4 regions of the Marinobacter sp. M1C genome follow, and region 1 is predicted to be linked to each of the others. Evidence: predicted binding sites of a transcription regulator. Region 1 holds the regulator's gene; each other region holds the start of a gene.

What was found. Region 1 encodes FliA, which starts transcription of late flagellar genes. Its sites were predicted from a motif close to CTAAAGTTTNNNNNNNNNNNGCCGNTAA; they were not measured.
Positions count from the first base shown of each region.
Region 2: the regulator FliA is predicted to act here: its motif matches at 2,799-2,826, upstream of flgM (flagellar biosynthesis anti-sigma factor FlgM).
Region 3: the regulator FliA is predicted to act here: its motif matches at 5,586-5,613, upstream of MIH19_RS07615 (methyl-accepting chemotaxis protein).
Region 4: the regulator FliA is predicted to act here: its motif matches at 2,599-2,626, upstream of fliD (flagellar filament capping protein FliD).

Region 1 is NZ_CP092289.1:1,270,235-1,278,603, reverse strand. It holds gene MIH19_RS06230 (chemotaxis protein CheA) at 81-2,117, opposite strand; gene MIH19_RS06225 (protein phosphatase CheZ) at 2,134-2,919, opposite strand; gene cheY (chemotaxis response regulator CheY) at 2,940-3,323, opposite strand; gene MIH19_RS06215 (RNA polymerase sigma factor FliA) at 3,401-4,141, opposite strand; gene MIH19_RS06210 (MinD/ParA family protein) at 4,169-4,981, opposite strand; gene flhF (flagellar biosynthesis protein FlhF) at 5,092-6,453, opposite strand; gene flhA (flagellar biosynthesis protein FlhA) at 6,511-8,369, opposite strand, start outside.
Region 2 is NZ_CP092289.1:2,034,454-2,042,822, forward strand. It holds gene mnmC (FAD-dependent 5-carboxymethylaminomethyl-2-thiouridine(34) oxidoreductase MnmC) at 1-1,244, opposite strand, end outside; gene MIH19_RS09680 (peptidylprolyl isomerase) at 1,241-1,861, opposite strand; gene MIH19_RS09685 (flagellar protein FlgN) at 1,939-2,409, opposite strand; gene flgM (flagellar biosynthesis anti-sigma factor FlgM) at 2,417-2,737, opposite strand; gene flgA (flagellar basal body P-ring formation chaperone FlgA) at 2,947-3,648, opposite strand; gene MIH19_RS09700 (chemotaxis protein CheV) at 3,860-4,789, shown strand; gene MIH19_RS09705 (protein-glutamate O-methyltransferase CheR) at 4,826-5,653, shown strand; gene MIH19_RS09710 (MFS transporter) at 5,657-6,841, shown strand; gene MIH19_RS09715 (lipocalin family protein) at 6,885-7,427, shown strand; gene MIH19_RS09720 (cupin domain-containing protein) at 7,424-8,086, opposite strand; gene MIH19_RS09725 (isochorismatase family protein) at 8,163-8,369, opposite strand, start outside.
Region 3 is NZ_CP092289.1:1,592,130-1,600,498, reverse strand. It holds gene MIH19_RS07640 (ADP-ribosylglycohydrolase family protein) at 1-97, opposite strand, end outside; gene MIH19_RS07635 (DUF938 domain-containing protein) at 251-904, shown strand; gene rnk (nucleoside diphosphate kinase regulator) at 1,347-1,730, shown strand; gene MIH19_RS07625 (LysR substrate-binding domain-containing protein) at 1,769-2,650, opposite strand; gene MIH19_RS07620 (YeiH family protein) at 2,767-3,840, shown strand; gene MIH19_RS07615 (methyl-accepting chemotaxis protein) at 3,848-5,479, opposite strand; gene MIH19_RS07610 (hypothetical protein) at 5,760-6,413, shown strand; gene MIH19_RS07605 (L-threonylcarbamoyladenylate synthase) at 6,426-7,046, opposite strand; gene MIH19_RS07600 (BolA/IbaG family iron-sulfur metabolism protein) at 7,043-7,393, opposite strand; gene MIH19_RS07595 (DNA topoisomerase III) at 7,641-8,369, shown strand, end outside.
Region 4 is NZ_CP092289.1:1,117,853-1,125,260, reverse strand. It holds gene MIH19_RS05460 (BrnA antitoxin family protein) at 1-57, shown strand, start outside; gene fliS (flagellar export chaperone FliS) at 119-517, opposite strand; gene fliD (flagellar filament capping protein FliD) at 575-2,557, opposite strand; gene MIH19_RS05445 (flagellar protein FlaG) at 2,835-3,317, opposite strand; gene MIH19_RS22410 (flagellin) at 3,387-5,258, opposite strand; gene MIH19_RS05430 (hypothetical protein) at 5,231-5,485, opposite strand; gene MIH19_RS05425 (flagellin) at 5,654-7,408, shown strand, end outside.

The sequences.
Region 1 (8,369 bases):
ATGCCTGCCGCCCGCCAAGTCGGCGGCCGTTCGACAATTAATCGACGATTAATCAACAATGGGTCGGCGATGTATCGGCGCTAACTATAATGTTGCAGCAAACTGGGCACATCGATAATCAGCGCGATCCGGCCATCGCCGGTAATGGTGGCGCCAGCCATACCCGGCGTACCCAGCAGCCCGCGTCCAAGAGGTTTAATCACCACTTCTTCCTGGCCTACCAGCTGGTCCACCACAAACCCGACCTGGCGGGTGCCCATAGACACAATCACCACATGGCCGTTTTCCGGCTCAACATTTCTGGCACCGCCACGAATGAGCCAACGCTTGATGTGGAACAGCGGAAACACCTTGTCGCGCACCACAACACACTCGCGACCATCCACCACGTTGGTCTTGCTCAAATTAAGGTGGAAAATTTCCACCACGTTAACCAACGGCAGTGCGAACGACTGATCAGCAAGCATGATCATCAGCGTCGGCATAATGGCCAGAGTCAGTGGCACTTTGATCACAATGCTTGAGCCTTCGCCCAACTTTGATAACACGCTAAGCTGGCCGTTGAGCTGGCTGATTTTGGTTTTCACCACGTCCATGCCCACACCACGGCCAGACACATCGGAAATTTGGTCTTTGGTGGAAAAACCGGCGGCAAATATCAGGTTGTAGCATTCCTGATCGGTCAGCCGGTCGGCGCCATCCTGGTCATACATGCCCTTTTCGACCGCTTTGCGGCGCAACACCTCAGCGTTCATGCCAGCGCCATCGTCGGTGATCAGCAGCAGAATGTGATCACCCTCTTGCTCCGCCGACAAGGTAATGGTGCCGACTCTGGGCTTGCCGGCCCGTTCTCGTTCTTCCGGGCTTTCAATGCCGTGGTCCACCGAGTTGCGCACCAGGTGCACCAACGGATCTGACAGTGCTTCCACCAGATTCTTGTCAAGATCAGTGTCTTCGCCGTGCATCACCAGATTGATTTCTTTTTTCAGGCTGCGGGCAAGGTCGCGCACCACCCGCGGGAAACGACCAAACACTTTCTTGATGGGCTGCATGCGGGTTTGCATAACAGCCGCTTGCAGGTCGGTGGTGACCACATCCAGATTGGCCACTGCTTTGTGCATCTGCTCGTCTTCGCTTTTGTCACCCAGGCGTTGCAGGCGGTTTCGCACCAGCACCAGCTCGCCCACCATGTTCATGATGTCGTCCAGGCGTTTGGTGTCTACCCGCACGCTGGTTTCCGAAGCGGCAGGGGCAGCATCGCGGGCCGGCGTTTTTGCTTGTGCCGGCTCGGCTGGCGCTTTGGCCACGGCTGAAACCTTCGCTGTTTCGGGCTTTTTAGCGGGCTCTGGCGCGGCCGCAGCGGCCACTGTCGGGCTGCCACCCTTGCCGTGAAGCTGGTCTAGAAGAGCTTCGAATTCGTCGTCAGAGATATCAATTGGCTGGGCACTGCTGGCCTCGGCAGCGGTTTCTTTGGCGGCTGCCGGCGCGCCGGCGAACTGGCCTTTACCGTGAAGCTGGTCTAAAAGGGCTTCGAATTCGTCGTCGCTGATATCGCCATTGCCGCTTGCGACCGAGCTACTCGCAATGGTTTCGCTGGTATCCGCTGATGCTTTTTTGTCATCGTCTAAGGCGTCGAGCAGCTTCTCGAATTCGTCATCGGTAATGTCGCCCTGGTCGGCGACATCCACCGTCGCGGCAGGCACCGGCGATTGTGGCACAGCCTCACCCGCAGGCAACGCCAGCTGATTCAGCCGGTCGATCAGTTCCTGCGGCGCCGCTGTAGGCGCTTCACGCTGGCGCACCTCTTCGAACATGGCATTCACGTTGTCCAGGGTTTCCAGCACGACGTCCATTAGGTCGGAGGTCACTTTGCGCTTGTGGTTACGCAGGGTGTCGAATACGTTTTCCGCCGAGTGACAGCAGTTTACCAAAGCATGTAACTGCAAGAAGCCCGCACCGCCTTTGACCGTGTGAAAACCACGGAAGATAGCATTCAACAAATTGCTGTCGTCCGGATTCTGTTCCAGATCCACCAGTTGCTCAGACAGCAACTCAAGAATTTCACCGGCTTCTACCAGAAAGTCCTGCAGGATTTCTTCATCGCCATCAAACGACATGTTTGTTCCTCATTGCTCAGAAACCAAGACTGGACAACAGGTCATCCACGTCAACCTGACCAGACAACACGTCTTTGCGTTGTTCTGGCATTATTTGCGGACCCACACCCTGCTCAGCCGAAGGCTGATTGTCCTCCATCTGGTGCACGGTACCGGTCAACTGGTCTACGTGGCCGGCCATCACCACCAGGCTTACCAGGTTTTCTTCCACTTCACGCACAAGGGTGATGACATTTTGAATCACCTGACCTGTCAGATCTTGATAATCCTGAGCCAGCAAAATTTCTGAGAGGTTACCGTACAGTTTGCCGGCGTCAGTACTCAACGCCGCCAAAAACTGATCCATGCGGGCGTGCAACTCGCGGAATTCGGTCGGTGCCATCTCCCGCCGCCGCAGGCGCTGCCACTGCTGATGCAGATCTTGGGCTTCGCTTTGCAAATGACGGGTAACTGGCATGCTTTCTTCAACCAGATCCATGGTCCGATTCGCCGCTTGGCCAGTCATTTTCACTACGTATTCCAGGCGATCGGAGGCATCGGTCATTTTTGACAGAGCTTCTTTCTGTTCGGGGTTGCGCGGATCAATCTGAAAATTACGCATGGCTTCGTGCAGGCTGCGGGTTAGCCGCCCTACTTCGTGATACAGACCTTGATTTCGCACTTCTGCAAGATCGCTGATCATCGCCATAGCGCGGGGATAGTCGCCCGCGCGCACGCTGTCAACCAGCTGTTCGGACTGTTGCTTTAATTTTTCCGTCAGCTCTGGATCCAGGGCATGGCGCTCGCCTGTTGACTTGTTCATGGCTTGTATCCACTCCCCGGTTACTGAATTCGCTCAAAGATTTTTTCGATTTTTTCTTTGAGAACAGCGGCAGTGAACGGCTTTATAATGTAGCCGTTCACACCGGCCTGCGCCGCAGCGACAATCTGGTCGCGCTTGGCTTCAGCCGTCACCATCAGGATCGGCAGGGCTTTAAGCTGATCGTCGGCGCGAACATTTTTGAGCAGGTCAAAACCGGACATGCCAGGCATGTTCCAGTCGGTCACCAGGAAGTCGTACTTGCCGGTTTTCAGCATCGGCATTGCCGTGTTGCCATCGTCGGCTTCGTCGGTGTTGGTGAAGCCCAAGTCACGCAGCAGGTTTTTAATAATACGCCGCATCGTGGAAAAGTCGTCCACAATGAGAATTTTCATATTTTTGTCCAAGAGGACCTCCAATCGGTGGAATCTAGTCGAATCTCGTTGCGTCACTGCCTGCAACCCACGGGTTGCAAACGCTAGAATTATGTAGGGTCCGTTTTCCAGTCGGCTAACCGGCTGCGTAGGCGCAAGGCAGCCTGGCTGTGAATCTGGCTGACCCGGCTTTCGCTGACGTCCAGCACAGCGCCGATTTCCCTCAGGTTCAATTCTTCCCGGTAATACAGGCTTAGCACCAGTTTTTCACGTTCTGGCAGGGTTTCAATAGCCGCCGCCAAACTGTTACGGAAGGCGGACTCTGACACCCCGTGTAACGGGTTATCATCCGTCTCTGATTGTTCTATCGGCGGCTCGCCGGATTCATTGAGCTCATCGAGACTAAAAAGCCGACCACTGTTAGAGTCGGCCAAGGAGCTGTGGTACTCCGGCAGCGTCATATCCAGCTCAGCAGCCACTTCGACATCGTGGGCTTCGCGGCCTTCTCGGCCCTCTACAGCTTTGATGGCCTTGGAAATGCGCCGGGAGTTTCTGTGCACCGAACGCGGCACCCAGTCGCCTTTGCGGATTTCGTCCACCATAGCGCCGCGAATACGAATACCCGCGTAAGTTTCAAAGGTAGCACCTTTGCCCGTTGAATAACGTTGCGACGCCTCAAGCAAGCCGATCATACCGGCCTGCATCAGGTCTTCAAGTTGCACGCTAGAGGGCAATCGCGCCAGCAGATGAAGGGCAATCTTCTTGACCAGGGACGCGTGCTCTTCAATCAGCCGGGAAGCGTCTGAAGCACCCGACCGTTGATAGACTCCAAGATCTTTCGCCAATGTCATAAATCCGCTTTTTGTACGGGATGTGTTTTAAACTTCGATGAGCCGCTCTATAAAGAATTCGAGGTGACCCCGCGGCGATGATGGCAGCGGCCAACTGTCCACTTTTTCAGCAAGGGCCCTGATGGCCAGCGAGGCTTTTGCTTGCGGGTAAGCTTCCAACACCGCTTGCTGGCGCCGCACCGCTTTTTTGACGGCCTCGTCAAAGGGCACCATGCCTACATATTGTAACGCTACATCCAGAAAACGCTCGGTAACCCGGGTCAGTTTTTCATACAAAAGCCGGCCTTCTTGTTCTGTGTGCACCTGATTGGCCAGAATCCGGAAGCGGCTGGTGTCGTAATCGCGGTTCATCAACTTGATCAGGGCGTAGGCATCGGTAATCGAAGTAGGCTCGTCGCACACCACCAGCAGCAGTTCCTGGGATGCCCGCAAAAAACTGACCACCGATTCGGAAATGCCGGCGGCGGTATCCACAATCAGCACGTCAATCTGGTCGGCAAGGTCACTGAAAGCGTGAATCAAACCGGCGTGCTCCATAGCACTGAGCTGGGTCATGCGCTGGGTGCCTGATGAGGCCGGCACAATCTTGATACCGCCGGGACCATCTACCAGCACGTCACGCAAGTCGCAGTCACCATTGAGTACGTCTTGCAGATTGCGCTTGGTTTTCAGGCCTAACAGCACATCGATATTGGCAAGCCCCAGGTCGGCGTCCAACAGCACCACCCGACGGCCTTTTTGCGCCAGAGCAATGCCCAGGTTGACCGACACATTACTTTTGCCAACACCACCTTTACCGCCCGTGACCGCAATTACCTGAACCGGATGTGCTCTACTCATACTGATGATGGCCTCTTGCCATGTTTAACCGGGAACGGATGTTACCGCTGCCCCAATGTTCCTTACTGCCCGACTGCCCGCTTGCTGTGATGCTTTTACAACCGGCGCTTTCAGGAACCGGTGGCAACAGCCTGCTTCTGCCGCAAATCCTTCATTCGTTCTACACCGAGTTGCACCAGCGCAAGCGCTTTCGCCGGGTGCAAGTCTTGGGGTATTTTCTGGCCGTCGGTGTACCATGCCATCGGCAGGCTGGTTTCCATAACAAATCCCAACGCTTCGCCCAGAGTCAGAGCCTCGTCGATCTTGGTAATCACACAGCCGGCAAGGTTTGCCATCTTATAGCAATGCCATACGGATTTCATAATACGCGGCTGACTGGTGGCAGACACCACCAAATGTGTACGGATTTTATGATGGCTGCGGGCCAGCTCGGCCAACTGCTCCTGATAACCCCGATCGGTGCTGGTCAGCCCGGCGGTATCGATCAATACCAGATGACGGTCAGACAACTCATCCAGAATTTCATCCAGCGGATGGCTTTCATCAACCACCCGTACCGGCACGTTAAGAATACGGCCAAACACAAACAATTGCTCGTGCGCTGCAACCCGATAACGATCGGTGGTAATCAACGCCAGGGAGTCAGCGCCGTGGCGAAGCACGTAGCGTGCCGCCAATTTGCCGATGGTGGTGGTTTTGCCCGCTCCGGTAGGTCCCACAAGGGCAAACACACCGCCTTCATCCAGCCATTCCTGGCGCGGGGTACGGACACCGTTAACCAGCATTTTCAGAGACTGCTTCCAGCCATCCTCCAGGCGCCCGGACTGGTGACGGCGAGCGAGATTGTCAGACAGTTCGCGGCTTAGGCCGAACTCACCCAGACGTTCTGCCAGGCGCTGCTGAAGAGCCGTAACATTGGCGCCAACACTGGCGTCTTTTAAGGCGGCAGGCGCGGCCTGACCGCTCATCAGCTCGCGCAGACTGCTTATTTCAGAACGCATGGCCGCCAGCTCCCCGGCATAACCCGCAGGCTGACCGCTTTGCGCTGCCGCGTTTTGGCTACGCCCGTCAGCGCCGGCCGGCAAGGTTATGCCGCCCTCTGCAAACGGATCTGTGCTGGTCATGTCGGCAAAGCCATTGACGGTCTCAGCAATGGAACCGTAACCGGCCTGGCTGTCGGCACGCTGATCGCGCACGCCGCGGATGCGATCACGGGAGCGGCCAAGCTCGTCTTCCAGGTGGCGCTGCTGGTCTGCCTGCAGCTCTGCCAGATGGGTGCCGCTCGTAGCTGCCACCGCTTTGTCACCTAAGCGTTGGCGCGCCATGTTTTCGTCGTAATCGAGGGCCGTCACAATTTCAATGCCGCCATCTACCCGGCGGTTGGAAAGTATCATCGCATCCGGCCCCATGTGTTCGCTGACCTGCTTCAGGGCTGCGGCCATTGTAGGTGCAAAAAAACGTTTTACTTTCATGCTTGCTCATCCTTTGCCGGGAACGCGGCTGGCGTTATCCGTGTGTCGTCTGCGCCGTTACTGGCCTACCGACGCTACGATGGTAATCTGTTTGTTATCCGGCACTTCCTGATAAGACAGGACGTGCAGGCGCTCTATACCGTAACTGGCGAACTTTGCCAGCACCGGCCTCAGCGGGCCGGACACCAGCAGAATCGCTGGTTTGCCGAGCACTTCCTGGCGCTGCACGCTGTCTTGCAGTGAGCGCTGGAGTTTTTCCACCATGTTCGGCTCTAGCACTAGCCCGATATCGTCCTGCGCGCCGGATTGTTGACTCTGCTGTACAGACTTAAGCAATAACTGTTCCAGATCTGGATCCAGGGTAATCACCGGTATTTCGGATTCGTTACCGACGATGCTTTGCACAATCATCCGCCGCAGGGCTTGGCGGGTTACCGTGGTCAAGGCTTTCGGGTCCTGACTGCGCGGATGCAGGTTCACTATGGATTCTGCGATAGAGCGCATGTCACGAATAGGTACTTCTTCTTTCAGCAGATTCTGCAGCACTCGCAGCAACACGCTGATGTTTACCGCTGAGGGCACCAGCTCTTCCGCCAGTTTCGGCGATACTTTTTCCAGTTGGTCCAGCCACTTCTGCACTTCTTCATGGCCCAGCAACTCGTACGCGTGGGTCTGCAGAATCTGATTCAGGTGAGTAGCCACTACGGTGCTGGCGTCTACCACGGTGTAGCCCAGACTTTGGGCCTGGTCTTTTTTCTCTGGTTCTATCCAGATGGCATCAAGGCCAAAAGCCGGATCCTTGCCCTCTAACCCTTCCACTTTGCCAAACACCTGACCGGGGTCGATGGCCAGTTCACGCTCCGGGTGAATCTCGGCTTCGGCAATGGTGACGCCCATCAGGGTGATGCGGTAGACGTTGGGCATTAAATCCAGGTTGTCGCGGATATGCACCGAAGGCATCAAAAAACCCAGATCCTGGGACAACTTTTTACGCACGCCTTTAATACGGCTAAGCAGCTGCCCGCCCTGGCTTTTATCCACCAACGGAATAAGCCGGTAACCTACTTCCAGGCCCACAATGTCCACGGTGGCGACGTCGTCCCAGCCCAGCTCGCGGTTCTCTGCCGGTGCCGGTAGAGACTGGCCACTGCTGTCGCCACTGACCAGTTCGCCCCCACTGGTACGACCAGCCGTTCCTGCACCGCCACGTGCCGGGAAGCTGTCACCTTCTTCTACAATTTGTTGATTCTTCTTCCAGGTAAACCAGGCCGCCGCCGCCGCCAGCGAACCCAGTCCCAGAAAAGCGACGTGAGGCATACCAGGAATCAGGCCCAACAAAATCAGAATACCGGCAGCAATGGCCAGAGCTTTGGGCACATCGAACATTTGCTGCAGAATCTGGCCGCCCATATCCTGGCTGGAGGTAGTACGGGTGACCATAATCGCCGCCGCCGTAGACAACAGCAGCGACGGGATTTGGGCCACAAGGCCGTCACCAATGGTCAACAATGCGTAGCGCTCCACCGCCAAGCTAAAATCCAGCCCGTGCTGGGCCATACCAATGGCAATCCCGCCAATAATGTTAATGGCCAGGATGAGCAGGCCCGCCACTGCGTCGCCTTTTACAAACTTCGAAGCACCGTCCATCGAACCATAGAAATCGGCTTCTTCGGCCACTTCCCTACGGCGGAATTTGGCGTCTTCCTGGTTAATCAAACCGGCGTTCAAGTCGGCGTCGATAGCCATTTGCTTGCCGGGCATAGCATCCAGGGTAAATCGGGCGCTCACCTCCGACACCCGGCCGGCGCCCTTGGTAACCACCAGAAAGTTGATGATCATCAGGATGGCAAACACCACTAGGCCAACCGCGTAATTACCGCCAATCAACACCGCACCGAAAGACTCAATGACTTTAC
Region 2 (8,369 bases), 760 kb from region 1:
ATAACGGCGCTGGGCGAGGTGATCGCAGCCGCGGGTAAATGGCTGACTTGCCCGCGGATGGGTTTTAGACGCAGGCGCTCGCCAGGTGCCAGCCATGCCTGGGGGAACAGTTCGGGGGTTTGTGCACCCGCGCAGATAACCAATTGATCTGATTCTAGATTAAAGAGTTCATCGGACCCCGTCGCCGCATCGCTCTGTCGCGCACTAATTTGCCATAAGCGGTCGCTTTGGATCAAGCCGGTTACCCTGCAGTGGGGGTGCACTGTAATCAACGGATGTTGCACCAAGGTCTGGCACAATTGCGACGGCGCCAGCCATCCGCCCTGGGGAAACCAGAGCCCGCCGCGATGAACCGTTACACCCACCAAGTCACTGGCCTGTTGCGCCGTCACCGGATACAGCACGCCGGTGGGATAGTGGTTGCGGGCCAAAAATTTATGCTGGCGTTGTTGTTCGTGGTCGTTAAAGGCCAGTTGTAACAGGCCTGTAGCGTGGAAAAAGGGCGCGTGACCGGTGCTGCTCTGGTGCGTTTGAAACTGCTGGTAAAAACGCCCTGCGAACAGCAGTGCAGACAGCGCTAGCGCCGTTTGCGGCGAATAATCCACACCCAACTTGGCGTAAAGCGCACCCTGCTTATTGCCCGAAGCGGCTTGGCCTGGCGCCAGTGAATCCAGTATTTGCACAGGCACTCCGCGTTCTGCCAGGTTGCGCGCCAGGCAGGCACCGGCAATGCCAGCGCCGATAATCACCGCGGAATCCGGGCGGTAGGCTGGCTGCGGATCGGGTTTGTTCAGGTCGTGCCAGGCGTCGCCTTGCGGGCCGAAGTGCAGTGTCAGTCGTACTTGCCCATCCGCAAATACCAATCGGTGCAGGCCCGCCACGGCGGGTGGCCAGGCTTGTACCAGCTGCTCGCTGAATTTCGCCAGTTGCGGCCAGAGTGAGACTGCACGCTCGAGATCGTCGCGGCTAAGGGGGTGTTGCTGGTGGGCAATAAAATGCAGAACATTGCCGGGCTCAGGGCGTTGAGCCATCCAGTTCTGCCAGCAGGCCAGAAAGTTCAGCCCGAGGTCGAATTCGCCCGCGGCAAAAACCGTCTGCTGAGAGTGGGTGACTCGCTCAACGTGCTGTATCTGTATTTTCTCCAGACTGAGCTCGTCATAAATCCGGTTACTGGCGCCGTTTAAGTAAAGCCTGCCACTCCCCAGCCAGGTTACTTCAGCGTGAGCAAGGGCCGGCCCGATCATTGATCACTGGAATCAACAATCGACATGCTTTCAATCCTAATCGTCTGAAGCGGAACATCATTCATGCCTTGGCGTGGCCCGGTTTGTAAAGTGGCTATGGCGTCAACCACGTCCATGCCGGAAACAACCTTGCCAAACACCGCGTAACCTGCACCGCGCGAGTTGGGGTTAAGGAAGTCGTTATCGATCAAGTTGACAAAAAATTGGGCCGTAGCCGAATCTGGCGCATTCGTCCGCGCCATGGCGAGGGTACCACGCAGGTTTGGCAGAGAGAGAGTGGCTTCGTTGCGGATGGGCGGGCTGGTTTGCTTGCGCTGCAGCTGTTCAGTGAAACCGCCGCCTTGAATCATAAATCCCGGAATCACCCGATGAAATACGGTGCCTTCGTAATAACCCGAACGCATGTAATCCATAAAATTAGCCACGGTTTCCGGTGCAACGTCTGGCCTGAGTTGAATCGTAAAACGGCCTTCGGAGGTTATCACGTCTACTTTTACCAAATCCTGAGTGCCGAGGTCGCTGGCGCTGTCGTCAGCATTGGCGGTGCCGGACATTGCGACAGATGCGGTCAGAACGGAAAAGCAAAATGCGGAAAGAAAACGTTTTACAGCGGGCATACTCTGGCTACCTTGGCAGATTGGGATTGAAAATATGATTAAAAGACGGCAGCAAAGCGCAACAGATCACTGGCGCCTCAGGCGCTGGCCAGAATAGTACTGGATGACACCGCCGTATGCTGGCCACCAGCACCGTAGAGTTTCTGCCGGCTGCTGGAACCGCGCACTATATCACTTAATCTGGCCAGGCGTTTTTGCATATGAGCCATTACCCGGCCGTTGTTTTGATTCAGCTGCTGGCACTGGGTCAGTGCCTGATCGGCCTGTTGCCAGAGTTGGTGAAGTTCAGTTAGTCCAGCGGCGGCAATAAAGCGGGAAGGATTACCGCTCTCAGGACGAAAGCCCATAGCAACCAGAGCGTGAATTTTGAGTTTGGCGCGTTCGCGAATTTGCTCTAGCTGAGCGTTTTTTTCATCAGTCAGTGCTTGCAGCTGCTTCATGTCAGAGGTAGACAGCAGTTCTTTTTCAGCGCGCAAAAGATCCGCCATAGCAGACAACTGGCGGATATCTTGCGCAAGAAGGTTTTTCAGATCATCAATAGCGGCCATAATTTATTCATCCAAATATGCTTTTATCCATATCAAGCATTTTCTGGGCCAATTGTTGAGCGTCTACCTTGTAACTGCCGTCTTCCAGAGCACTGCGAATCTGAGCGATCCGCTCATCGTCCATTTCCGGGAAGTCGCCCAGCTTTTGTTCTAGCTGTTTGAGATCGCGGGCCTGACTGCTCAAATTAACACTCTCACCGCGGGCCTGCGTGCTTTGGGCCGTGGCCTGCTCCACCGTTGCGGTTTTGGCCGCGTTGCCGGCTTTGTCGGCAGTGGGGCGCTGGGTGTTGATTTGGCTTTGGTTGATTCCATTGAAGTCAACGGACATGTTAGTACCTGCTGTATTGGTTGCGGCGCCGATCGAGGCGCAAAATATGGTCTATGACTGAGTAACGGCGGCGGTCAAAAAAGCTTTAACATATTTTTACAAAAAAATAGCCGGTTAGTTTTTGCCGCTTGTGTTTTCGCGGCACGGGCTTACGCAATGTAAACGGCAAAAAAGTGCCGGACAGCGTCGCCTGGTTTTTCGTTCGTTTGTTACATCGGAATCAGCACTTGGCCGGGCGCGGTCACTCGGCCTTTGATGGTCCGTAAAGACTGAAGATTTTCTACCAGCACCTGCTCACCAATCGCCGCATTGGCCAGGGCCTTCCCGCGCGAACGTACGGTAAAAGAGCCGCTGCTGGCGGTGATCATAACATGGTCGCCACGCTCCACGGCATCGGGTGCCGAAAGTAGATCCGGGGTGATCAGCGAGCCACTGTTAATGGACCGACGAACTTCCATACCGATGATTAACTGCGCTTCAGCAATGGTTCCACGGCGGCTGGCATTCACCACAACGGTCTGCTGGCTTAACATATCGGCGCGAAGGCGCTCGCCGCGGGCGAGTGGGCGGCTAGCCACCAAAGCCGGTCCCCGAATGTCTACGGTAGCACCCAGATACATGCGCCATGGTCGCTCGCCGCTGCACTCGATTAACATAGAGGGCTGGCCGGATTTCCAAGGGTCACCGCTGAAATGAACGCTCAGCGGACCACTGCAGGCAGCCAATGACAATCTGGGGTCGGGTTTTGCACTTTCATAGCTGACTTCATAGCCTGCAGCGGCCTGTTCTGTGGCAAACTGTTGCAAAAACAGATTAGCCGCAGTGTGAATGTCATGTGCGGTAGAGTTTGCCAGTGCAAACGGGCTTAGGCATAGGCCGAGAAGGGCAGTGACAAGAGTGTGTTTGCGCATATATATGAAAGCGTCCTGTTTTGCCGATGTGTTGGTAAAGCCGGTTGTGCTGCGAAAAATTCATTCCGGTGGCATCACGATTTGCGGGCACTGGCCGTTAAACCTGACATGCGATAGCGATATTTTGGCGCATGTGAGAAAAATTGCTCTTTCAAGACACTTGAGAAAGCAAAAACTGTGCCGGTTAGCCCGGCCGTCGGGAGAAAGAACTATGGCAGGTGTATTGGACAGCGTGAACCAGCGTACGCAGTTGGTCGGAAAAAACCGGCTGGAGTTGCTATTGTTTCGGCTCCGCGGGCGCCAGGTTTATGGCATTAACGTGTTCAAGGTAAAAGAGGTATTGCAGTGCCCTAAGCTGTTCAGCATTCCCAGCAGCCTACCGGTGGTTCGCGGCGTGGCCTACACACGCGGCGCGACTATTCCGATTATTGATTTGGCGATGGCGATTGGTATGCCGGCCATTCCTCAAGAAGATCTGGTCACCAGTTTTGTGATCATTACCGAGTACAATCGCAAAACCCAAGGCTTTCTGGTGAGTGGCGTGGAAGGCATTGTGAATATGAACTGGGAAGATATTCTGCCACCGCCTAAAGGCGCAGGCCGCGATGTATACCTGACAGCCGTCACAAAAATTGACGACAAACTGGTTGAAATCATTGATGTAGAGAAGGTTCTTTCGGAAGTGGCTCCGTTAAAGGAAAACGTTGGCGAAGACATTCTCAGCCGCAGTGCAGGGCGGGTACAAGGCCATCTTCCGGTGTTGGTGGTGGACGACTCGAATGTGGCCCGGCGGCAGATTGAACGTTGTTTGAAAGCCATAGGTATGGACGTTGTTGCCCATAATGATGGCAAGCAGGCTCTGGACTATCTGACGGAGATCACCGCCGACGGTTCCAAAGCGACGGACCATCACTCGATGATGATTTCCGACGTTGAAATGCCTGAAATGGACGGCTATACACTGGTTGCGCGCTGCAAGGAAAATCCGCTGATTAGCGAACTGTTTATTATGCTGCATACTTCCCTGAGCGGCGTGTTTAACAAAGCGATGGTTCAGAAAGTGGGGGCAGACGATTTTATGGCGAAATTCAGCCCAGACGAACTGGCCGAGCGGGTTATGGATATTATTGATGGAAAATAAACGTGTTACTTCACAGGCTGTCAGAATCGAGAATGCATGAAATCTGAAATCACTCCTCAGGAATACGCGGCGTTCAAGACCTTTTTACAAAACGCATCGGGCATTCTGCTGGGCGACAATAAACAGTATCTGGTGAAGAGCCGGCTGCGCCGGATTCTGGAAGACAATCAGCTTGGCTCTCTTGGCGAGTTACTTGATCGCCTGAAGCGTCCAGGCCGCAATAATTTGAGTGAAGTGGTTATTGATGCTATGACCACCAACGAAACCTTATGGTTTCGTGATAATCACCCGTTCCGCATTTTACAGGCTATTTTGTTGCCTGAGTTTGCAGACCGTAAAATGTCGCAACCGTTACGTATCTGGTCGGCGGCATGTTCTACCGGACAAGAACCTTATTCCACAGCAATGGTGATTGAAGAATATCGCCGCCTGCGGCCCGGGCGCCTGCGTGACGTGAAGATTGTTGCCACCGACATTTCCAAAACGGTTCTCGATGCGGCGCGCCGCGGCGAATACGAAACCATTGCCATTGGCCGGGGCTTGTCGCCGGAGCGGCAAAAACAGTTTTTTACCGCTGCTGTCAACGGCAGTTGGCAGATCAAACCACAGATAAAAGCGATGGTGGAGTATAAGGAAATCAACTTATTAGAGCGGTATCTTCTCGGCAAGTTTGATATTGCCATGTGCCGCAACGTGTTGATCTATTTCTCCGCGGAGCACAAACGCGACATTCTTACCCGTATTCACGCGTCGTTGAACCCAGGCGGTTATCTTATACTGGGCGCATCGGAATCCCTTACCGGGTTAACTGACTTGTACGAGATGGTCCAGTGCAGTCCGGGTATTATCTACCGAAAAAAATAAACTATGCCATTGAATGTCTGGGTGTTAATTGCGGCACAGGCGATGGCCATGTGTACGGCGCCATTTATTGTGTTTATTGGCAGTATTCAGGGCCGGGCGCTAGCTGGCAGCCCTGAATATGCGACCTTGCCGGTAGCATTCGTGGTGGTCGGTACGGTGTTGTCCATCAAGCCCGCCACCTGGCTTATGGCTCGCGTCGGGCGCAAGCCGGTGATGCTTTTGGGCACTGTTATGGGCGCGGTCGCTGCTGGAGTGGGTGCGCTGGCTTCCTGGCAAGGTGCTTTTGCCCTTTTGTGTCTAGCGGCGGTACTTGGCGGCAGCGGCCTTGCAGTTGTGCATCAGTACCGCTTCGCCGCTATGGAATCTGTTCCCCCCAAACTGGCCAGCACTGCAGCGGCCCGCGTTCTGTTAGGTGGATTGGTTGCGGCCTGGGTCGGTCCGGAAATTGCCTCGATTGGTGGTGACGATCCGCTGCACCCCTTTCTGGCCAGCTGGCTGGGACTGGCAGCGGTTCAGCTTGCTGCCATGATCATATTGGTGCTCGGTTACCGCAGCAGCGGCGAACTACCGCGACCGGTGCATGAAGGCGGTGGTCGGCCAATGCGTGAAATTCTTGCAAATCCGGTGATATGGGTTGCTATTAGCGCTGCTGCGGTGGGTTACGCGACCATGAGCTTCATTATGACGGCAACGCCCTTAAGCATGACCGAAATTGCAGGGCACCCCCTGAATGATGCCAAGCGTGTTATTCAGTTGCACATTATGGCTATGTACTTGCCATCCCTAATAAGCGGCTGGTTGATTCGAGTGGTAGGCATAGGGCGCATGATGTTAGCGGGTATGGTTGCCTATCTGATCTGCATTGCCCTGGCGGTCAGCGGCGTCAGCTTTCATCATTACTTGAGTGCGTTGATTTTACTGGGTATAGGCTGGAATTTTTTATTCGTTGGTGGTACCAGTTTGTTGCCGCAAGGCTATAACGATTCCGAGCGTTTCCGCGTTCAGGGACTGAATGACATGATGGTTTTTGGCTTTCAGGCCGTTGCGTCCATGTCAGCCGGCCTGGCCTTAAGCTCCCTCGGCTGGGGCGGCCTTTTGCTGCTTGCGATCCCACTTTTACTGTTGCACTCTGGACTTATGCTTTTTTGGTATCTGCGACGCAACTCGGCCATCACGCAGCTGCCCTGATACTTTTACTCTTTGGCTCCTATCCACTCACCAACCGCAAGGAGTGACGATTATCCTGTACGACTTCCGCAAACTCATTATCGCACCGCTGTTATTGATGGTGGGTGCCTGTACCGGCTTACCCGAGGGTATCCAGCCGGTAAACAGCCTTGATACCGAACGCTATCTGGGTACCTGGTATGAAATTGCCCGGCTTGATCACTCTTTCGAGCAAGGTTTAAGCAGGGTGACTGCCAAGTATGAAAAGCAGGACGACGGAAGTCTGAAAGTGATCAACCGCGGTTACAATGACGAAAAAAGCGAATGGAAAGAAGCTAAGGGTCGGGCGCTCTTCGTGAATGAAGACACTGACGGCCACCTGAAAGTGTCGTTCTTCGGCCCCTTCTATGCGTCGTACGTTATTTTTGAGCTGGATGACCAGTACCAGCAGGCCTACATTACCAGCTACAACCGGGATTATTTGTGGTTTCTGTCACGCACCCCGACGGTTAGCGATGAGGCCATGGCCGAGTTCAGAAAAACAGCTCTGGACGCAGGGTTTGATCTGCAAGAGCTGATCGTGGTGGATCACAGCACCGTCAATTAACTCGTCTGTTCAACAGGCAAGTGGCCGATTTTTACCCAGATAATAGTCTCCTGTTCTACAAAAGGATGATGTTGGCTTAAGTGAGGGCTTCTTATCCAGGTTCCTTGAGGATACCGCCCGTTCTCGTCACAAAACTCCCCTGAAATAACATAGATTTCTTCCCCGCCAAAATGCCGGTGGGGCTGGAATCGTTCGTTTGCCGGCCATTTCACCAGTGCCACATGTTCGTGCTCGAATTCGTGTAGGGGCATGACTTCAAGCCCACCGATTCCGGGAAGCCAGGGAGTTTTCTGGGTATTGATTCGCACCGGAGTGCGGTCGCGTTTGTCGAACTGATGCAGTTTTACCAGCAGGGTACAGCCAGGCTTGCTAAAAGGCGCGTGACCCGTGCCCGGCGGGTTGCGTAGATAGGTACCTGCCGGGTAATCGCCGGTTTCATCCGAGAACACGCCCTCAAGTACCAGTATTTCCTCACCCAGTGGGTGCTCATGGCGACTGAACGACGCACCGGGCTTATAGCGAACAATACTGGTAGCGTGGCCGCGCTCCGCCTCTTCTCGGGCCAATGGCTTTCTGTCCACGCCGCCTGAAGGGCTGGCAAGCCATTCCTGTTCACCGGTATGAACCACAACCCGGCGGGCAAAATCCATATTCAGCATTGTTGACCTCTTTACTGGTGAAAACAGGGCTAATTTTTACGCTGCCCGGTTATGAACGGATGATTGGGTTTTATGCCTACTTAATCAACCGCTGCACCTCTTTGAAGGCCGTGTTTTTACAGTGTCGCATCCACTCGAACGCGACCATTTCAACGGTAACGATGTGCGCGCCGCAAGAGTTGAGCCGGTCAAGGGCGACATCCCGATCGAATTCTTTACGCGACCCTGTAGCATCTGCCACAACCCAGAGCGAGTAGCCGGCATCAATCAGGCTAAGTGCCGT
Region 3 (8,369 bases), 320 kb from region 1:
ACCAGTGCACAGGCATAGCCAAGGAGTCAGCCACAAATGAATTCTGAAGTGCCGCGCGAGCGCGCTCTTGCATCAGCGAAAGCTTGGATGAGGTCATAAAATCAAGTTCCTTCAGTTAAGCGCCATTGCTGTGAAAAAGATAAGTGGCATTGTTGTAGAGTGCGCATAGTGCTTTTACGCCCTTCACCCTGCGATGTATCTTTACACATTGGTCAGATCGCTTTATTTCCAACGTTCACAAGGACACGCCATGCATCCGGAGAAGCCTTTTTCGCAAGCCTGCGAAAACAACAAGGGGCCGATACTCGGCGTACTGCGACAGGTTTTCACAACGCCCGCCACCGTCTTGGAAATTGGCTCTGGGACAGGGCAACACGCGGTGCACTTCGCCACTCACCTGCCCCATATTTATTGGCAAACCAGTGATCATCCCAATCAGTGCTCCAATCATTACCAACTTTGCCAGCCCTGGCTGAACGATGCCAAGCTGCCCAATATTGGAAACCCCGTTGCCTTGAATGTGAGCCAGGAGCCTTGGCCAGTGAAGGCGTTTAATGGTGTATTTTCAGCTAACACCGCCCACATCATGGCCTGGCACGAAGTGGAAGCGATGTTTGCGGGCGTGGGCAAAGGCCTGGCGGATTCAGCCTTATTGGGGAACGAAGAACGCGGGCAGTTCTGTCTTTACGGCCCGTTCAAATACAATGGCGACTTTACCAGCGCCAGCAATCAGAGTTTTGACCAGCACCTTCGAAGCCACGCGGCGCACATGGGCATTCGCAATATTGAGAACTTGATCGAACTGGCACAAAGCCACGGTATGGTTCTAGCGCAAGACCACACCATGCCCGCCAACAATCAGCTGCTGGTGTGGCACACAACCACTAAAACAGAAGCACTTTAAAGCCAATCAAAATGAGCACAACGCCCCCCCAGCAACGGCGAAGGCGTCCATGCTGAGCGCCAGCGCTAGAATAATGAGTTCGATCACAATGTAGACACCTGGATTATTTCGCCGTATTTTGGAGTCGATCGATAAAATACCGATATTTTCCACAAAAACCAGTCACAAATTCAACCGTGCAAGGCTTGTGGAAGTCGGCAAAAGGTTATAGATTGACTGAAAGCCTTTTTAGGCCAATATTTCACTGTTTTCCCGCACAAAAGGCCCTATTGGGAGCAAGTTCTTTCTAAAGTTTAACTATTCGTACTTTCACATCGTCCGCCAGGCCGATGTGAAAGTACGCTTTTGCGTTTCTTACTGTTCGCTGAATCCGCTTTTTTAGCGCCGGGGGCGGCGTTTTATATCTACATTGCTTTACACTTTTTATTTTCTGGAGATTACGATGTCCGAATTGCCAGCGATTTTGGTTGCTGAAGAAGATTTTAACCGCCTGTCTAGCATGATTAAAAAACAGGGCGACTCAGAAACCGTTGCCGCGCTGGATGAAGAGCTCAGCCGTTCAACCCTGGTGCCGTTGGTAAATATGCCCGACACAGTGGTTACCATGAACACGGCGGTGCGTTTTCAAGACGAAGACAGCAAAAAAGAACATCAGTTAACCTTAGTCTACCCCCACGAGATGGGTGACGGCGAAGGTAAAATATCTATTCTGGCCCCCGCTGGCTCGGCGCTGCTGGGTTTGAGCGTGGGCGAATCCATCGAATGGCCTGTGCGCGGTCGCAAAAACCTGCACCTAAAAATCATTTCGGTCCAGCGCCGGAAATAAGCCGGCCCGCGCCGTGATAATCGGCGCCCGGTTATCGCCTAGGCTTTGTTGTGCAAGATGTCAGCAAACGCCTGGGCCGATGGCGACAAAGGCCGGCCACGGAATTTTAATTCACACAGTGACCGGCTCAAATGTTCTGCACCGGGTAACGCCACTTCCTGTAACCGTTCTAGCTCCAGTAATTCGCTGATCACTATCCTGGGCAAGAGCGCAAAACCCATACCGTTGGTAACGCACCGAGCAATACCCTCGTTTGACGCTATCTGCAAGGTGGTTTTCGGTACAACGCCCAAGCTAGCAAGTAAGCGATCGCACACCGAGCGCGTTCCAGACCCCACTTCCCTTTGGATCCAGCAGCCACTGTTCAGTCGCTCCAAGACGCCGTTGCCCTGCGTCCACTCCGTTCCTGCCACCAGCAACAAGCCTTCGTTGCGCCAATGGCGGCTTTCAATCCGGGGGTCTTCCACATCGCCTTCAACGATCGCCAGATCCAACTGGCAATCCAACAACCATTCACTGATTACCTGGGTGTTTGCGACGCGCACGTTCACTTTAATGCCTGGATATCGGCGCGTAAATCCGGCAATCGCCGCCGGCAGCCAATAACCGGCCACGGTGGTACTAGCGCCCAACGTCAGGTTGCCAATGTGTGCGCCTACGCGGGCTTCTATGTCATCCACGGCGGCTTTTTCCAACGCAAAAATACCGCGAGCATGATCAAATACCGCACTACCACCGGCGGTCAGCTGAAGTTTTTGACCATGCTGGCTTTTGCGCGACTGAACACGATCGACCAGCGTCAGCCCCAGCTGACTTTCCAGCTCACGCACGCCCTGAGATACCGCAGGCTGGCTGATGTGCAAAACAGTCGCCGCGCCGGAAAAACTGCCTTCCTGCACCACTGTATAAAAAATCCTCATTAGATGCAGATTCAACACTATAACCTCAGCTTATAAGTATTTAATAAAAGCATATTCGATCACGTCATAACGCGGGCGTAAGGTAGCACCATCTCAACGCTATTCGGAGAACGCAGGTGAATACTGCAGAGCAACACACAGCATTAGCAGACCCCACAAATATCGCAACAGAAACCCCCAAAAAGCAGATTGTGCCGGGCCTTGCGCTAGTGGCCGCACTGGCCGGCGCCGCGTTTGTTCTGGCCCAACAATCCTGGTTTCAGAGTATGAGCATGGGCCCGTTAACGCTGGCAATTGTTCTTGGCATTGTGGCGGGCAATACGGTTCTGCGCAATCAACCCGCTATTCTGGCCGATGGCATATTCTTGGCAAAGGGCTCATTGCTAAGGCTGGGTATTATTCTTTACGGCTTTGGCATCACCTTTCAGCAGATCAGCGCGGTTGGCGCTAACGGTGTGTTACTAGATGCCATCATGATTGCCTCTACCTTTGCGCTGGCGCAGCTCATCGGCCGGCGCTGGATGAAGATGGAGAAAGAAACAGCCATTTTAATCGGCGCCGGCGCTTCTATTTGTGGTGCGGCTGCGGTTTTGGCGACCGAGCCCGTGGTGAAAGGCAGAAGTGATCAGGTATCCGTCGCCGTCGCAACGGTGGTGATTTTCGGCACCATCAGCATGTTTCTTTACCCATTGATGTATCCGCTACTGGGCATGACCGAACACCAGTTTGGCATTTACGTGGGCTCTACCGTTCATGAGGTTGCGCAGGTAGTTGCTGCAGGCCAGGCAATCAGCACTGAAGCGGCTAACAGCGCCATCATAGAAAAAATGGTACGGGTAATGATGCTGGCGCCGTTCCTGCTTATTCTGGCCAACGTACGCCTGCCAAATCGTAAAACAAACGCTGGCGCTGGCAAAAAACAACGGCAGAAGCTAGTCATTCCCTGGTTTGCGGTTCTGTTCCTGGCGGCGGCTGCGGTTAACTCTGTGATTGCCATGCCCGCCACGGCCACCAACGCTATTCGCCATGTTGACCTGTTCCTGCTATCCATGGCGATGACTGCACTGGGCTTGAGCACACAGATGTCTGCGATACGCCGTGCCGGGCTACGCCCTCTCATATTGGCCGGTTGCCTGTTTGCCTTTCTGACCGTTGGCGGCTATATCCTCAACCGCTTGCTGATCGGTTAAGCCATCTCTAACCGGGGCTGTCCTGCCCCGGTGCCAGTTTGAACTGACCAATTGTCTGGCGTAGATTTTCCGCCATTACCAGCAATTCAGCCGCTATCTGCGCAGTTTGCTGGGCTTCTAATGTGGTTTGCTCGGCAGACCGGCTGATTTCAATCACGTTCTGGTTGATAGCATCAGACACGTTGCTTTGTTCGTTAGCCGCGCTTTCCATTTCTTGATTCAGGCTGGTAATTTCACGAGTGGCTTGGGCGATGGTTTTCAATTCGGCCTGTACCTTCAAAATGGCATCTACCTGCTGGCTGGCCAGGTCTGAAGCACCGCGCATGGTCGATAAACAACCCATTACCTCTTCTTTCAGGCCGTTAATCGTGTCGCGAATGTCAGCCGTAGACACTTGAGTGCGCGACGCCAGAGCCCGCACTTCATCGGCAACCACGGAGAATCCGCGGCCGGCTTCGCCAGCTCGAGCTGCCTCGATGGCGGCGTTTAGCGCCAGCAGATTCGTTTGATCGGCAATATTGGAAATGGTCTCCAGCATCGCTGTCATTTTCGCGGTGCGCTGGTTCAAAGCTTCGATACGCTGGGCACCGTTTTGCACCTCGGCATTTAACGTCTCAATGCCGCCGACCGCACTTTGCGCTAGCTCCTCGCCCAGCCCGGCCGCTTCGGCCGTAGCTGCCGATTTTCGCGTGGTGGTGATGGCGTTTTCCCGCACCTGCAGCGCAGACGCCGCCATTTCCGTAGTCGCACTGGCCACTTGATCGGTGTTGTCGCGCTGGCTCACCACTTCCCGTTCGCTAGCGCCGGCCTTGCTGGCAATATCACGCGCAGCTTGCTCGACATGCTCGGCACTCACCATAACCTGGTTCATGCTGTCTCGTATTTTACTGATCATGCGGTTGAACGCGTTGGACACCAAGCCAATTTCATCGTTACGCACCACATCCAGTTCAAGGGTCAGATCCGAGTTGCGGGATATTTCATCCATGCGGTCACGCAAACGGCGCAAGCGCGAAAACACCAAGTGCCCCAACACCCATGCGGTAATTGCAAATACCCCCAATAAGAGAACCGCCTGAGTGCCCGCACTGGTCAGCAACTGCGTCTGCAACCGTGCATCGGTTTCAGCCACGGAATATTCGATACGGATGGCACCCAGCACGTCCCCTTCCTGAGCCTGGTGACACCCCAGGCAATTCACACCCTGATAATCTGCCATCGCAATCACCGGCTCAATCAGGGTGTAAACCCGGCCGCTTTCATTGCTTGAATAATGCTCTATGCGCTCACCCGCCAGCGCTTTCTCGTCAAGCGGGCCGCGCGTTTGTTCTGCGATGTTACCGCTGCCAAAAATCCGGTTCAGGTGATCGCTGCGCACCACTCGCACGTTCAGCACGTCTTCCGGCGCCATCGTCTTCTCACGCAGAATTTCACGATTGTGCATGGTGCCCGTCACCATCATGGTGTTGAGCGCATCAAAGTAAGATTTCGCCAAGCCGTCTACATATTTGTGGCTGAATTCCTCCACGTGTTCACGCTGGGACTGTGCGCTAAAAAACACGGTGAACGCGAGCACAAGTGAAAACGCCGTCGCAAGTGCTAAAAGAAGCATAAAGCGAATGGAATAGTGTTTTTTCATAGTCAACCTGGCTTGTAGATGGCTTTGACGACAACGGGAATTCAAGCCGCAAAGACGGGGGGGGGGGGCACGAATCAGGAACTTCAACCGGCGCTGCTTATTTAGGGTGACGGCCAAAAGACAGCGAACTTTACCGCAAAACTCCCTGGAATTCATTGGACCCAAGTCAATTTAACGTGCGATTACGTCAAACGCGAGCTGGCCCGCTACTTGCTTACGTGATTGCAGTGGCTAAAAACCTCGTACGCCAAACTCGACACTGCCGCTGGAGGGCACTGCCATGTCACTACTGTCTACCCTGCTTCGTGCCGGCAGCGAATTACACACTGCGCTGGAAAAACGCCCACCTATTGCGCCTGTCGGCACTGGCAGCCGTGCTCAGGGCAAAGCGAAACTGCCTGCGCCGCCCGGGGCAGACCGGTTCACACCTTCCGGAAGCAAAGAAGACGACTCGGCACGTAAGGTAAGCAAGCTCGCGATTACCGATTACAAAAAAAGCGTCGGGCAGGATCTTGCCTTTATCAGAGAAACACTGCGGCACAAACTTGCCGAGTACAACGTGCCCCCGGCAACGGCGATTCACATCAAAAATGACGAGCAGGGAAACATCGCGGTTGAAGGCAAAGGCCAGAACCCGGCGTTTGCACGCATTGCCGGGGACTTGAACGTAAACACCGCGTTTCAGGATGCGTTCCGGCGAATGAGTATGAACGAACCTACGCTGCACTTTATGGACAACGCTCTGAAGTTAGAGAAGGCCTACGGCGTGAACAACTCGCTACTGAGCACACTGGTCAGCGAGAACCAGCAGTTCAACGGCCTACAAGACCTGGTGCACCGCTACGACTCACTGCGCCGCAACGCCGGAGCCGTGTCAACGGCCCCGGCCAACACGGCCCGGGATTACGCGTTGAGCTTCAACGCTAGGGCCTGATCTGGAACGAGCTTACTCAAATGGCGACGGGTCGCCCTTGCCTATCCGTGTTACTTCCGGGCTGCCGCTGGTGAAGTTAACCACCGTCGTTGCTTCCATGCCGCAGAAACCACCGTCAATAATCAAGTCCAGCTCGTGCTCGAGCGCATCGCGAATGTCTTCCGGATCGGTCATTGGCTCGGTTTCGCCGGGCAGTATCAACGTGCTGCTCATGATGGGTTCGCCCAACTCTCCCAAAAGTGCATGCACAACCGCGTTGTCAGGAACACGTACGCCAATAGTGCGGCGCTTGGGGTGCAACAAACGCCGTGGCACTTCGCTAGTGGCGTCCAGAATGAAGGTGTAAGCACCGGGTGTGTAGGTTTTAAGAAGGCGGTAGGTGGTATTGTCAACCTTGGCGTAAGTGCCAATGTCTGACAAGTCCCTGCAGACGAGGGTGAAGTTGTGCTTGTCGTCCAACTTGCGAATGCGCTTTATGCGGTCAGAAGCAGATTTGTCACCCAAATGGCAGCCTAACGCATAGCCCGAGTCGGTCGGGTACGCAATAACGCCGCCTTTGCGAAGAATATCCACCGCCTGATTAATAAGGCGCTTTTGCGGATTATCCGGATGAACCTGAAAAAACTGACTCATGAATCAGCCCTCTTGTTAAAGCTTGCCCCGGGGTCGTTTTTCGAGCCGTCCAGGCAGTTTGGGGAATCGGGTGTGGATTGATTTTGCGCGGCCCATTCCTCAGGCGTAAAGGGGTGCATGGCCAGCGCATGCACACCAGCGGCCAGCTCTGCAGCCAGTACTTGATATATCGCCTGATGGCGTTTCACCTTTGATTGCCCCACAAATGCCGGTGATACCAAGGTCACCTTGAAATGGGTTTCCGAATTGGGCGGCACGTTGTGCTTGTGGCTTTCGTTCTCGATTATCATCACCTGGGCATCAAAAGCCTGGTGCAACTTGGCCTCGATTGTTTTCTGCACGTCCATCACTCACTCGCTCTTCGTTGTTTGCATATCAACAGTCTACTATATATCAATTGCTAAACCCGACAACCTTGACAGCGTTGCGATGAACCGCCACATTCGCGACGAGCAAGGGTAGCGGACCCAACGCCTGACACCCAGGTTTTTGCCGGGGCGCTCTTTAATTTGCTCGCCAGCCACCCTTAAACTCACTCTTAAATTCGATCTTAAATTCGCACTCCACGTCAGTTTTAAGCCAAACGGGAACACCATGCACCTTTATATCGCCGAAAAACCCAGCCTTGGCCGTGCCATCGCCGCTGCTCTGCCCCAGCCCCAACAAAAAGGCCAGGGCTGGATTCGCTGCGGCAGTGGCAGCAGTGCGGTTACAGTCAGCTGGTGTATCGGCCATTTGCTGGAGCCCGCCGAACCCGCCGGCTATAACCCGGCCTGGAAAAACTGGCGTGCCGACCAGCTGCCGATGTTCCCGGAAAAGTGGCAGCTCACTCCGAAAACCGGCGTTGCCGCTCAGCTTAAAGTACTGCAATCGCTGATTCGCAAAGCCAGCGAAATTACACACGCCGGCGACCCGGACCGAGAAGGCCAGCTGCTGGTAGACGAGGTAATTCACTATGTGGGCACGGATGCACCCGTAAGGCGCCTGCTGATTAACGATTTAACCCCGGCTGCGGTAGCAAAGGCACTCAAACAGACCCGCGATAACCGTGATTTCCTTCGGTTGTCGGCTTCGGCCCTGGCGCGCCAGCGCGCAGACTGGCTTTACGGCTTGAACCTGACCCGCTTTTACACGCTGCTCTATCAAACAAAAGGCCGGCAGGGCGTTTACTCCGTTGGCCGGGTGCAAACCCCGGTACTGGGCCTGGTGGTTAAGCGCGACCAGCACATTGAGCAGTTTCAACCTCAGGACTTTTTCCCGCTGGAAGCCCGTTTTCACGGCATGGAAGAAGACTCTGACACACGCATCTTTAGCGCGCGCTGG
Region 4 (7,408 bases), 150 kb from region 1:
TTATATTTAAGGGACTGTATGGCTAACAAACGAACCATAGACATTCGCTGGGATTGACCTGATCCCCAATTGCACAAGTCCCCACCCCTATAAGTGAAGCGGGGGCTTTCCGCACAAATCAAACAGCCTGGGCCTGGGCAACCACTTCGCTGCGAATGCCGTCCCAGCCTTCTTTTACGGCGTGCAGCAGGCTAGCCACTTCGTCCAGCTTGGCAAGGTCGTTTTTGGCGTTGGCTTCAAGTAAGGTGCGCTCCATGTAGTCGTATAAGCCTTCCAACCTTACAGACAACTCGCCGCCTTTTTCAAAGTCCAGAAAGCTGCGCAGCCCTCCAATAATCTCGATAGCCTTACTAATCAGCTTGCCTTTGCCCTCAAAATCTTTGGCCTGCATGCGGGCCTTGGCCATATTGATACGCTCTAGCGCACCGTTGTACAAAAGCTGAATCAGCCTGTGCGGGTCGGCATCGGTGATGCTGGTTTGGGTGTTTATCTGCTGGTATGCTTTTAAACCTTTCATTGGTAACCTCGTTTCTCGCCGGCTGCGCCGGACTTATCAAAGCGTTAGCCGGAATGACTACTTGTTGAAATTCTGCGGTGCCAGCGCTTCAAGCTGCTGGGTTACGAAATCGCGGGTGTTGTTAAGCTGGGAAATCAGCGAATCGGCGGCGCTGAATTGTTTTACCAGGCGCTCGCGGTAGGATTCGATGCGCACTTCCAGCTTTATCTGGTTTTCTTTAACTTGTTCCAGTTCGCGGTTCAAGCTGCTGGTGCGGGATTCCAGCCTACCCTCTGCACCTACAAAGCTATTCACCAAATCAACGGTGTTTTTACCCAAGCCCTGGACAAAATTGATAGAACCGCGGGAACCGGTCTGGTCACCTAGAATGCGGACTTGCAAGCCCGATGCCGGACCGGAATCGCTACCCAGGAACAGAACCTGGCCATCACCCTCTGCAACCTTGCCGCCAATGGTGCCGGCCACATTTTGGCCAGTGGTTCCACTAGCGCCAGTCAGGCCAAAAGCATCAGCATCTTCTTGCGAGCTAATACTAACGTTGGATTCAGAGCCGTATTTACCGGATGTAAATACAAGCTTATTGTCACTGTCCAGCGACACCTGTACCGATTCGCCAGAGGCGTTCAGGGCTGCGTTACTGTTTAACTGGGCCTGAATGTCGTCTACCAGCGCCTGAGCCGTAACACCCGTGCCCTGAGTAAGCTTCAGGTTTACCGTAGTTTCGCCATTGACCGTTAGTGCAAACTCATCGTTTGTGTCCGTCACATCAACTGACGATGCCAATGCAGAGCCCGCAGTCAGCTGGCCCCGGGTAGCCGCCTGGGTAACATTGATATCGTACCGGCCCGGCTGAGTGCTCAATCCACTGCGCACAAACTCCACCTGGCCATCGGTCGTTCTGCCCTGCTCGGCAAACAGCGCGGTTACATCGTCCGGATTGTTCTTGAGCTGGGTTTCGAAAATACTGCGATCAAACTCCAAAGTGCCGGTATTCGGATCGGTCTTTATGCCCACGTCGGCCAGGCTGCGCACGTTGGCGTTTTCCAGCCCGGGCACGACACCGGTCAGCACTTGCCGTAGCTGGCTCTGCAGAGCCCGCACGGTGCTGTCGCCAGTCAACAGACTACCGACGCCCGCTTCGGCATTAAAGCCCGCCAGGCTATCGATGGTGACCTGCAATGCGTTGAACTTTTCAACAAAGCCCTGAACACGATCGGTAACGGCACCCACGTCCTGGCTGACTTTGACGGTGGAAGTGCCAATGTCCTTGATGTCGAACGACAGACCATCAATCACATTTTCGAAACTGTTGGTGGAACGGGTAACGTCAATACCGTTGATGCTCATAACCGCATCGGTAGCGACGATACTTTCTCTAAAACCCGTTCCTGCTCCCGCTTCGATACTGGCGTCAAAGGCAAATCGGGAAAGGTCGGCGCCATCGGCATTATCGCTGTCGGCGGCCGTGATGCTCATCGCATTAGCCGTACCGGTTTCATCTGCTGACAGCACTAACTGAAAGCCATTACCCGTATCAATAACGCCGGCGGACACACCCACACCCGCATCGTTAATAGCGTTGGCAAGACCTTGCAAAGAATTGTTGCTGCTGTCGATCGTGATGTTGGCGGTTTTGTCACCCACGGCGATGGTCAGTTTGCCTTCGCCCACGGAGGTGGTGTCGCGATCGGCGAACACGTCTTGCGATGCCAATGCCTGAGCGGTGGCCAAGCTGGTGACATCCAGGCTATAGCTGCCGCGACTGGCTTTGGCGCTGTCTACCGATACACCGATATCTTCATTGGATGAGGTAGCGGAAAAGGCCTTCAGGTTGCCGGCAGAACTTAGCTGGCGCATGGGCAAGCGCAGCTCGGTGACGGCACTGCGCAACTTGCCATAGGCAGACAGCATCGCCTCTGACTGCTGGGTTTGCCGGGTAAACCGGTTGTCAGCAGGTGCGCGCTCTGCCTTAACCAACTGATCTACCAAGTCTGACGTTAACACGCCAGAGCCAATTCCCAGTGATGAAATATTTGCCATACCAATGCCTCCTTGAAGGCGCCAATCACTTCGTACTTTGGTTAACGGCCGCAAGCGGCAAAACTTTGCCCCTCTCGGCAAATATATTTCTGGGGCCGGGGACCAGGGGACAGACTTCAAGTCTGTCCCCGCCTTACCTTACCGCCTTACCGAGACCGGGGACGGACTTAAGTCCGTCCCCTACCTAAAACCAGAGCACCGCCAGCCCATTAAGGGTGCGGCGGTGCTGAATAATCATTGCCAACATCAAATCAAAAGCGGCAACTCTTTACACTTTTTATACCTTGATGTTAAACAACGTCAGCGGTTCGTCCTGCTGCAATTTCTCTGCCAACCTTAACGCTAGCTCATCAGGTATTTGCCGAATCACTTGCTGGGTTTTCTGGTCCACCACTCTTACGATGGTCTGGCCCAACTCGCTGTCTACCTCGAACTGCAAATCCCGCTGTACATTCTGAACATAGCTGTTCAGTTGCGATACCGCACTGGTCAGCTGCTCTTTCTGCGATTCAATCAATTCCCTGGCCTGTGTGGCCTGGTCAGCTGCAGTCAGAGTTTGTTGCTGCACCACATTCACATTGCCCACTAAAGGCGAGCCCTTCACGCTCGCGGCGGAACTTTGGCTGACAGCGAAGCTATTGGCAACAGAGCCCGCGGCACGCATACCTTCAGCAGAAGATGACGACAGTGCCCGAGCCGGAACAGCCTCGCCGGAGCGAGCCAGTTTCAGATCCGTACTGTTCAGGGTAACGTCATTCATAGCTTACCTCACTGTACTCAAACGGCTTAAAACCGGAGCCCGAAGGCTCCAGCTGTTACCGCTAACCCCTTACTGCAGGAGGGACAGAACCTGCTGAGGACGAGCGTTGGCCTGGGCCAGAACCGAAATTCCGGCCTGTTGCAATACCTGAGACTTGGCCAGCGCCGCCGTTTCCGAGGCGAAGTCTGCGTCCAGAATACGGCTGTTGGCCGCTGACAGGTTTTCCACTGACGTGCTTAGGTTGGCAATGGTGGACTCAAAGCGGTTCTGGATGGCACCAAAGGTGCTGCGCAGGTCGCTGATTGAGGTCAGCGCCGCATCGACACGCTGGATAGTCGTATTGGCGCCATCCACAGTGAGCACGTCGGCGTCTTGAAGGTTGCCTGACACGGCATTTGCGCCGGTGCTAAAGACGGTGCTGGCACCACCTGTGGCTGCTACAGTGATGGCTTCACCGGACGTGATGGTGAGCACATTATCGTCACCCAACACGGCGTTTGCGTTACCACCCAGTGCCGTGTTCACACCATCCACGAAGGACTGAACCGTGCTGTAAGTGCCAGCGGCAACGGCTAACGCATCGCCATCACCAAACTGGAAGGTGAGTTCGTTTGCGCCCACAACGATTTCCTGAGCAACCACCCCGATCACTTCAGTAGCGCCGGCTGCGGTGCTGGCTGCTACATTCTCAGCCGTCACCAGCGCGGCATCGGTACCAGTAATCGTGAAATTGCCATCAATGTCAGACCCGTCAGTAAGGACAACATTGTCACCATCAGCCGCGGCCGTGAAGGTGGCTGCGCCATACCCGGTTTGGCCCTGGATCGCCGTAGCTAGATCCGCTGCCGAGGTTATATTGCTATCGAGTGTTACAGACAGCACGTTGCTCTCGGGGTCGGTCACTGTGAACGTGATGTTGGCGCTGGTGTTTTCAACGGCTCCAGTAGTAACCGCCGTACCAGTAAAGTTCGTAGTTGCAAACGTGCCGCCTGAAGTGGGACCAGTGGCAGTGGCTACTGAGTTAACGGCGTCAGAAAATGACGTTGACAAAGTCAGATCGGTGCCATCGGTCTTGCTAATCACCAAATCACCGCCAGCTACAGTTCCGGCTTGCGTGTAAGCACCACCAGAATTAGTAACAAAGGCTGCGATGTCAGTATCAAGTTTAGCAGCGGTAGCATCCCCAACCACATTGTCTGACGCCACTACGCCATCGATTGAGAATTGAAAAGCGTCAGTCGTGGTAGTGGAAGCCGCCTGCGTATACGCGCCAGAGACCAGTGAATCCGTTGCTGTGGCCGCCACCGTGCTGTAGTCGGCAATCAGGTTTGTTGCGTCAACGGCATACGTAGCCGCGGAGCCCGTTACCGCGGTAACCGCCTCGGTAATCTGCGTACTCAAATCGGCTGATACCGCCTGGGCGACACCGCCAATAGCATCAGTACGCACGCTGGCGTTAAGATCGAGACCAATGGTTTCACCCACGTTGGCGCCCACCTGGAATACGGCGTCACCGAAGCTGCCGTCGAGTACTTTCAAACCGTTGAAAGCAGTCTGCCCAGCAATACGATTTACTTCTTCAATGCGCTGCTGGACTTCCTCGTTCAGTGCTTCGCGGTCGTAAGAACTGTTGGTGGAGTTGGCAGACTGAACAGCCAGTTCACGGATACGCTGCAGGTTGTTGGTCACCTCGTTCAGCGCACCTTCAGCTGTCTGCGACAGAGAGATTGCGTCATTGGCGTTACGCACAGCAACGTTCAAACCGGAGATTTGCGAGGTAAACCGTGTAGAGATCGCCAAACCAGCCGCATCGTCTTTAGCCGAGTTAATGCGCAGGCCGGAAGAAAGACGCTGCAAGGCCTGATCGTTCATGCCCTGTGACTTGCTCAGCTGATTCTGGGCATTAAGTGAGGCTACGTTGGTGTTGATTCCGAGAGCCATGGTGAATCTCCTTCGACTGTGTAGTCGTTATTGCGTGAAAGAGGTCTGGCGTTCTCTTTTAGTTTGGAGCGCCGCCCTGTTATTTCACTTAACGGCGCAACCCTCGGTTCCTTTAGGCGGATTTCTAAAAACTTTGTAAAAGAATGTAACTTGCTCAAAAAAGCGGCAAGGTGCTGCCTACCTTCCTGCCAGAAAATCGCCACAGCCATCAGGGCCGCAACGCCCATTTTATCACTTTCCCTTTCAAAACAGCTCTCTGGTAGCACTATCTACGTTCTGGCATGGCTTTCGCATTGATTAAGACCAAACGGCAACTATTTGAATTTTGTCGGCCAGGGATTCTGTTATTTGCACCGCCCTGTTCCGGCCTTTAAACAAGCGCAGGGAGACATGCTATGCCTCAAGTCATTAATACCAACATCGCGTCGCTGAACGCACAGCGGAATTTGAACGCCTCACAAACGCAGGCGAATACGGCCCTTGAGCGCTTGTCTTCCGGACTGCGCATTAACTCAGCCAAGGATGACGCGGCTGGCCTCGCCATCTCTACGCGCTTTCAGGCTCAGATTACCGGCCTGAACATGGCTCAGCGCAATGCCAACGATGGTATTTCCCTGGCGCAGACGGCCGAAGGTGCCATGGATGAAATCATCAATAACATGCAGCGCATTCGTGAACTGGCGGTGCAGTCAGCCAACGCCACTAACAGCTCTTTCGATCGTGAGGCTCTGAATGATGAAGTCAAGCAGCGGCTTGATGAAATCGACCGCATTTCTACGCAAACTGCGTTCAATGGCTTGAAGGTACTTGATGGTACGTTTGGTACGCAGACTTTTCAGGTAGGTGCCAATGCCGGTGAAACAATTGGCATTAGTGGGCTGGATTCCCGGGGTAGCCAGATCGGGGGGGTCATTTCTCGAACAGCCAACCTGCTTACCCAACCGCTGGGCTCCGGAGCAGCTGGAGAATTGTCCCTCGACACCTCCGGACTGGATCTCACCGCAACGATCACAGCGGACATTACCCTGGGCGGTGAGGCGCTGACCGTCGACACCAGCTCTGTGGCCAATGCGGGCACGCTGGCGACTGCTATCAACAATGCCATTACCGCCAACGGCAACCTGACAGGCGTAACTGCAGCCGCCTCTGATGACGGCAACTCCATCGTGTTTTCCAACACCACTGATGCCGCCGTGACGGCTGCCGTCACCCTCACCGACGACACCGGCACTAAAGTAACAATAGATGGAACGGATGGAACGCTGGATGCAGCTACTGTTGGAGCAGATACGGATACGTTGGTCACCCTGGCAGCCTCCCGCGATTATTCTGGTGACCCCACGGTCAGCTTTGAAGTTGGTGGCCAAGCAATCACGTTTACGATGGATACTGCCGCTAGTGATGGTGACACTCAGCTGCTAGCTGGACTCAATACCGATTTGGCGAATAAAGGTTTTGATAATCTGAGTGTTCAGATAACAGGTGACAACCTTGAACTGGTCAACTCGTCCACCACCGCCTATTCCATTACTAATGTTACTTCTCCGGCGGCCGCAGGTACTGCCCAGACCGGTACGATCGCTAGCGAGGGAACCCTGACGACGGCAGGGTCGCAGGAACTGGCTGATTTGGGGGCCGACATAGTCTTTACATCAGGGGTTACAGGCTCCTTTGAAGTGGACGGGACAGCAATCGCGTTCACGGTGGGAGCTGATGGTACAAACAATCTCAGCACCGTGATTGGTGAAATCAATACTCAGCTTGCGGCAAATGGTTTTAATGAGCTGACCGCTGTAGCCAGTGGCACAGCCATCAACATTGAAAATGGCAACGTCGGCACATATTCAATCTCCGACTTCACTGCCGCTGACGGCGGCACAGCAAACGGCTCTGTCACCAGCACGACTCCCATCGATGCCGCCGCAGGGCTGACACTCGCCCAAAGCTTTGAAAGCGGCAACAGCGTCACGTTTGACGTCGACGTTGATGGAACAGCGTTTCAGATTGAGGCACGGTCACTCAATGATATCGTCGCGAAAATCAACTCACTGACCGTAGAGACCGGCATTCGCGCCAACCTAAACGCTGCCAATGAAAGTATCATTTTTTCCTCCCCGTTTGGTGAAAGCTACGACGTCTCGATTACAAGC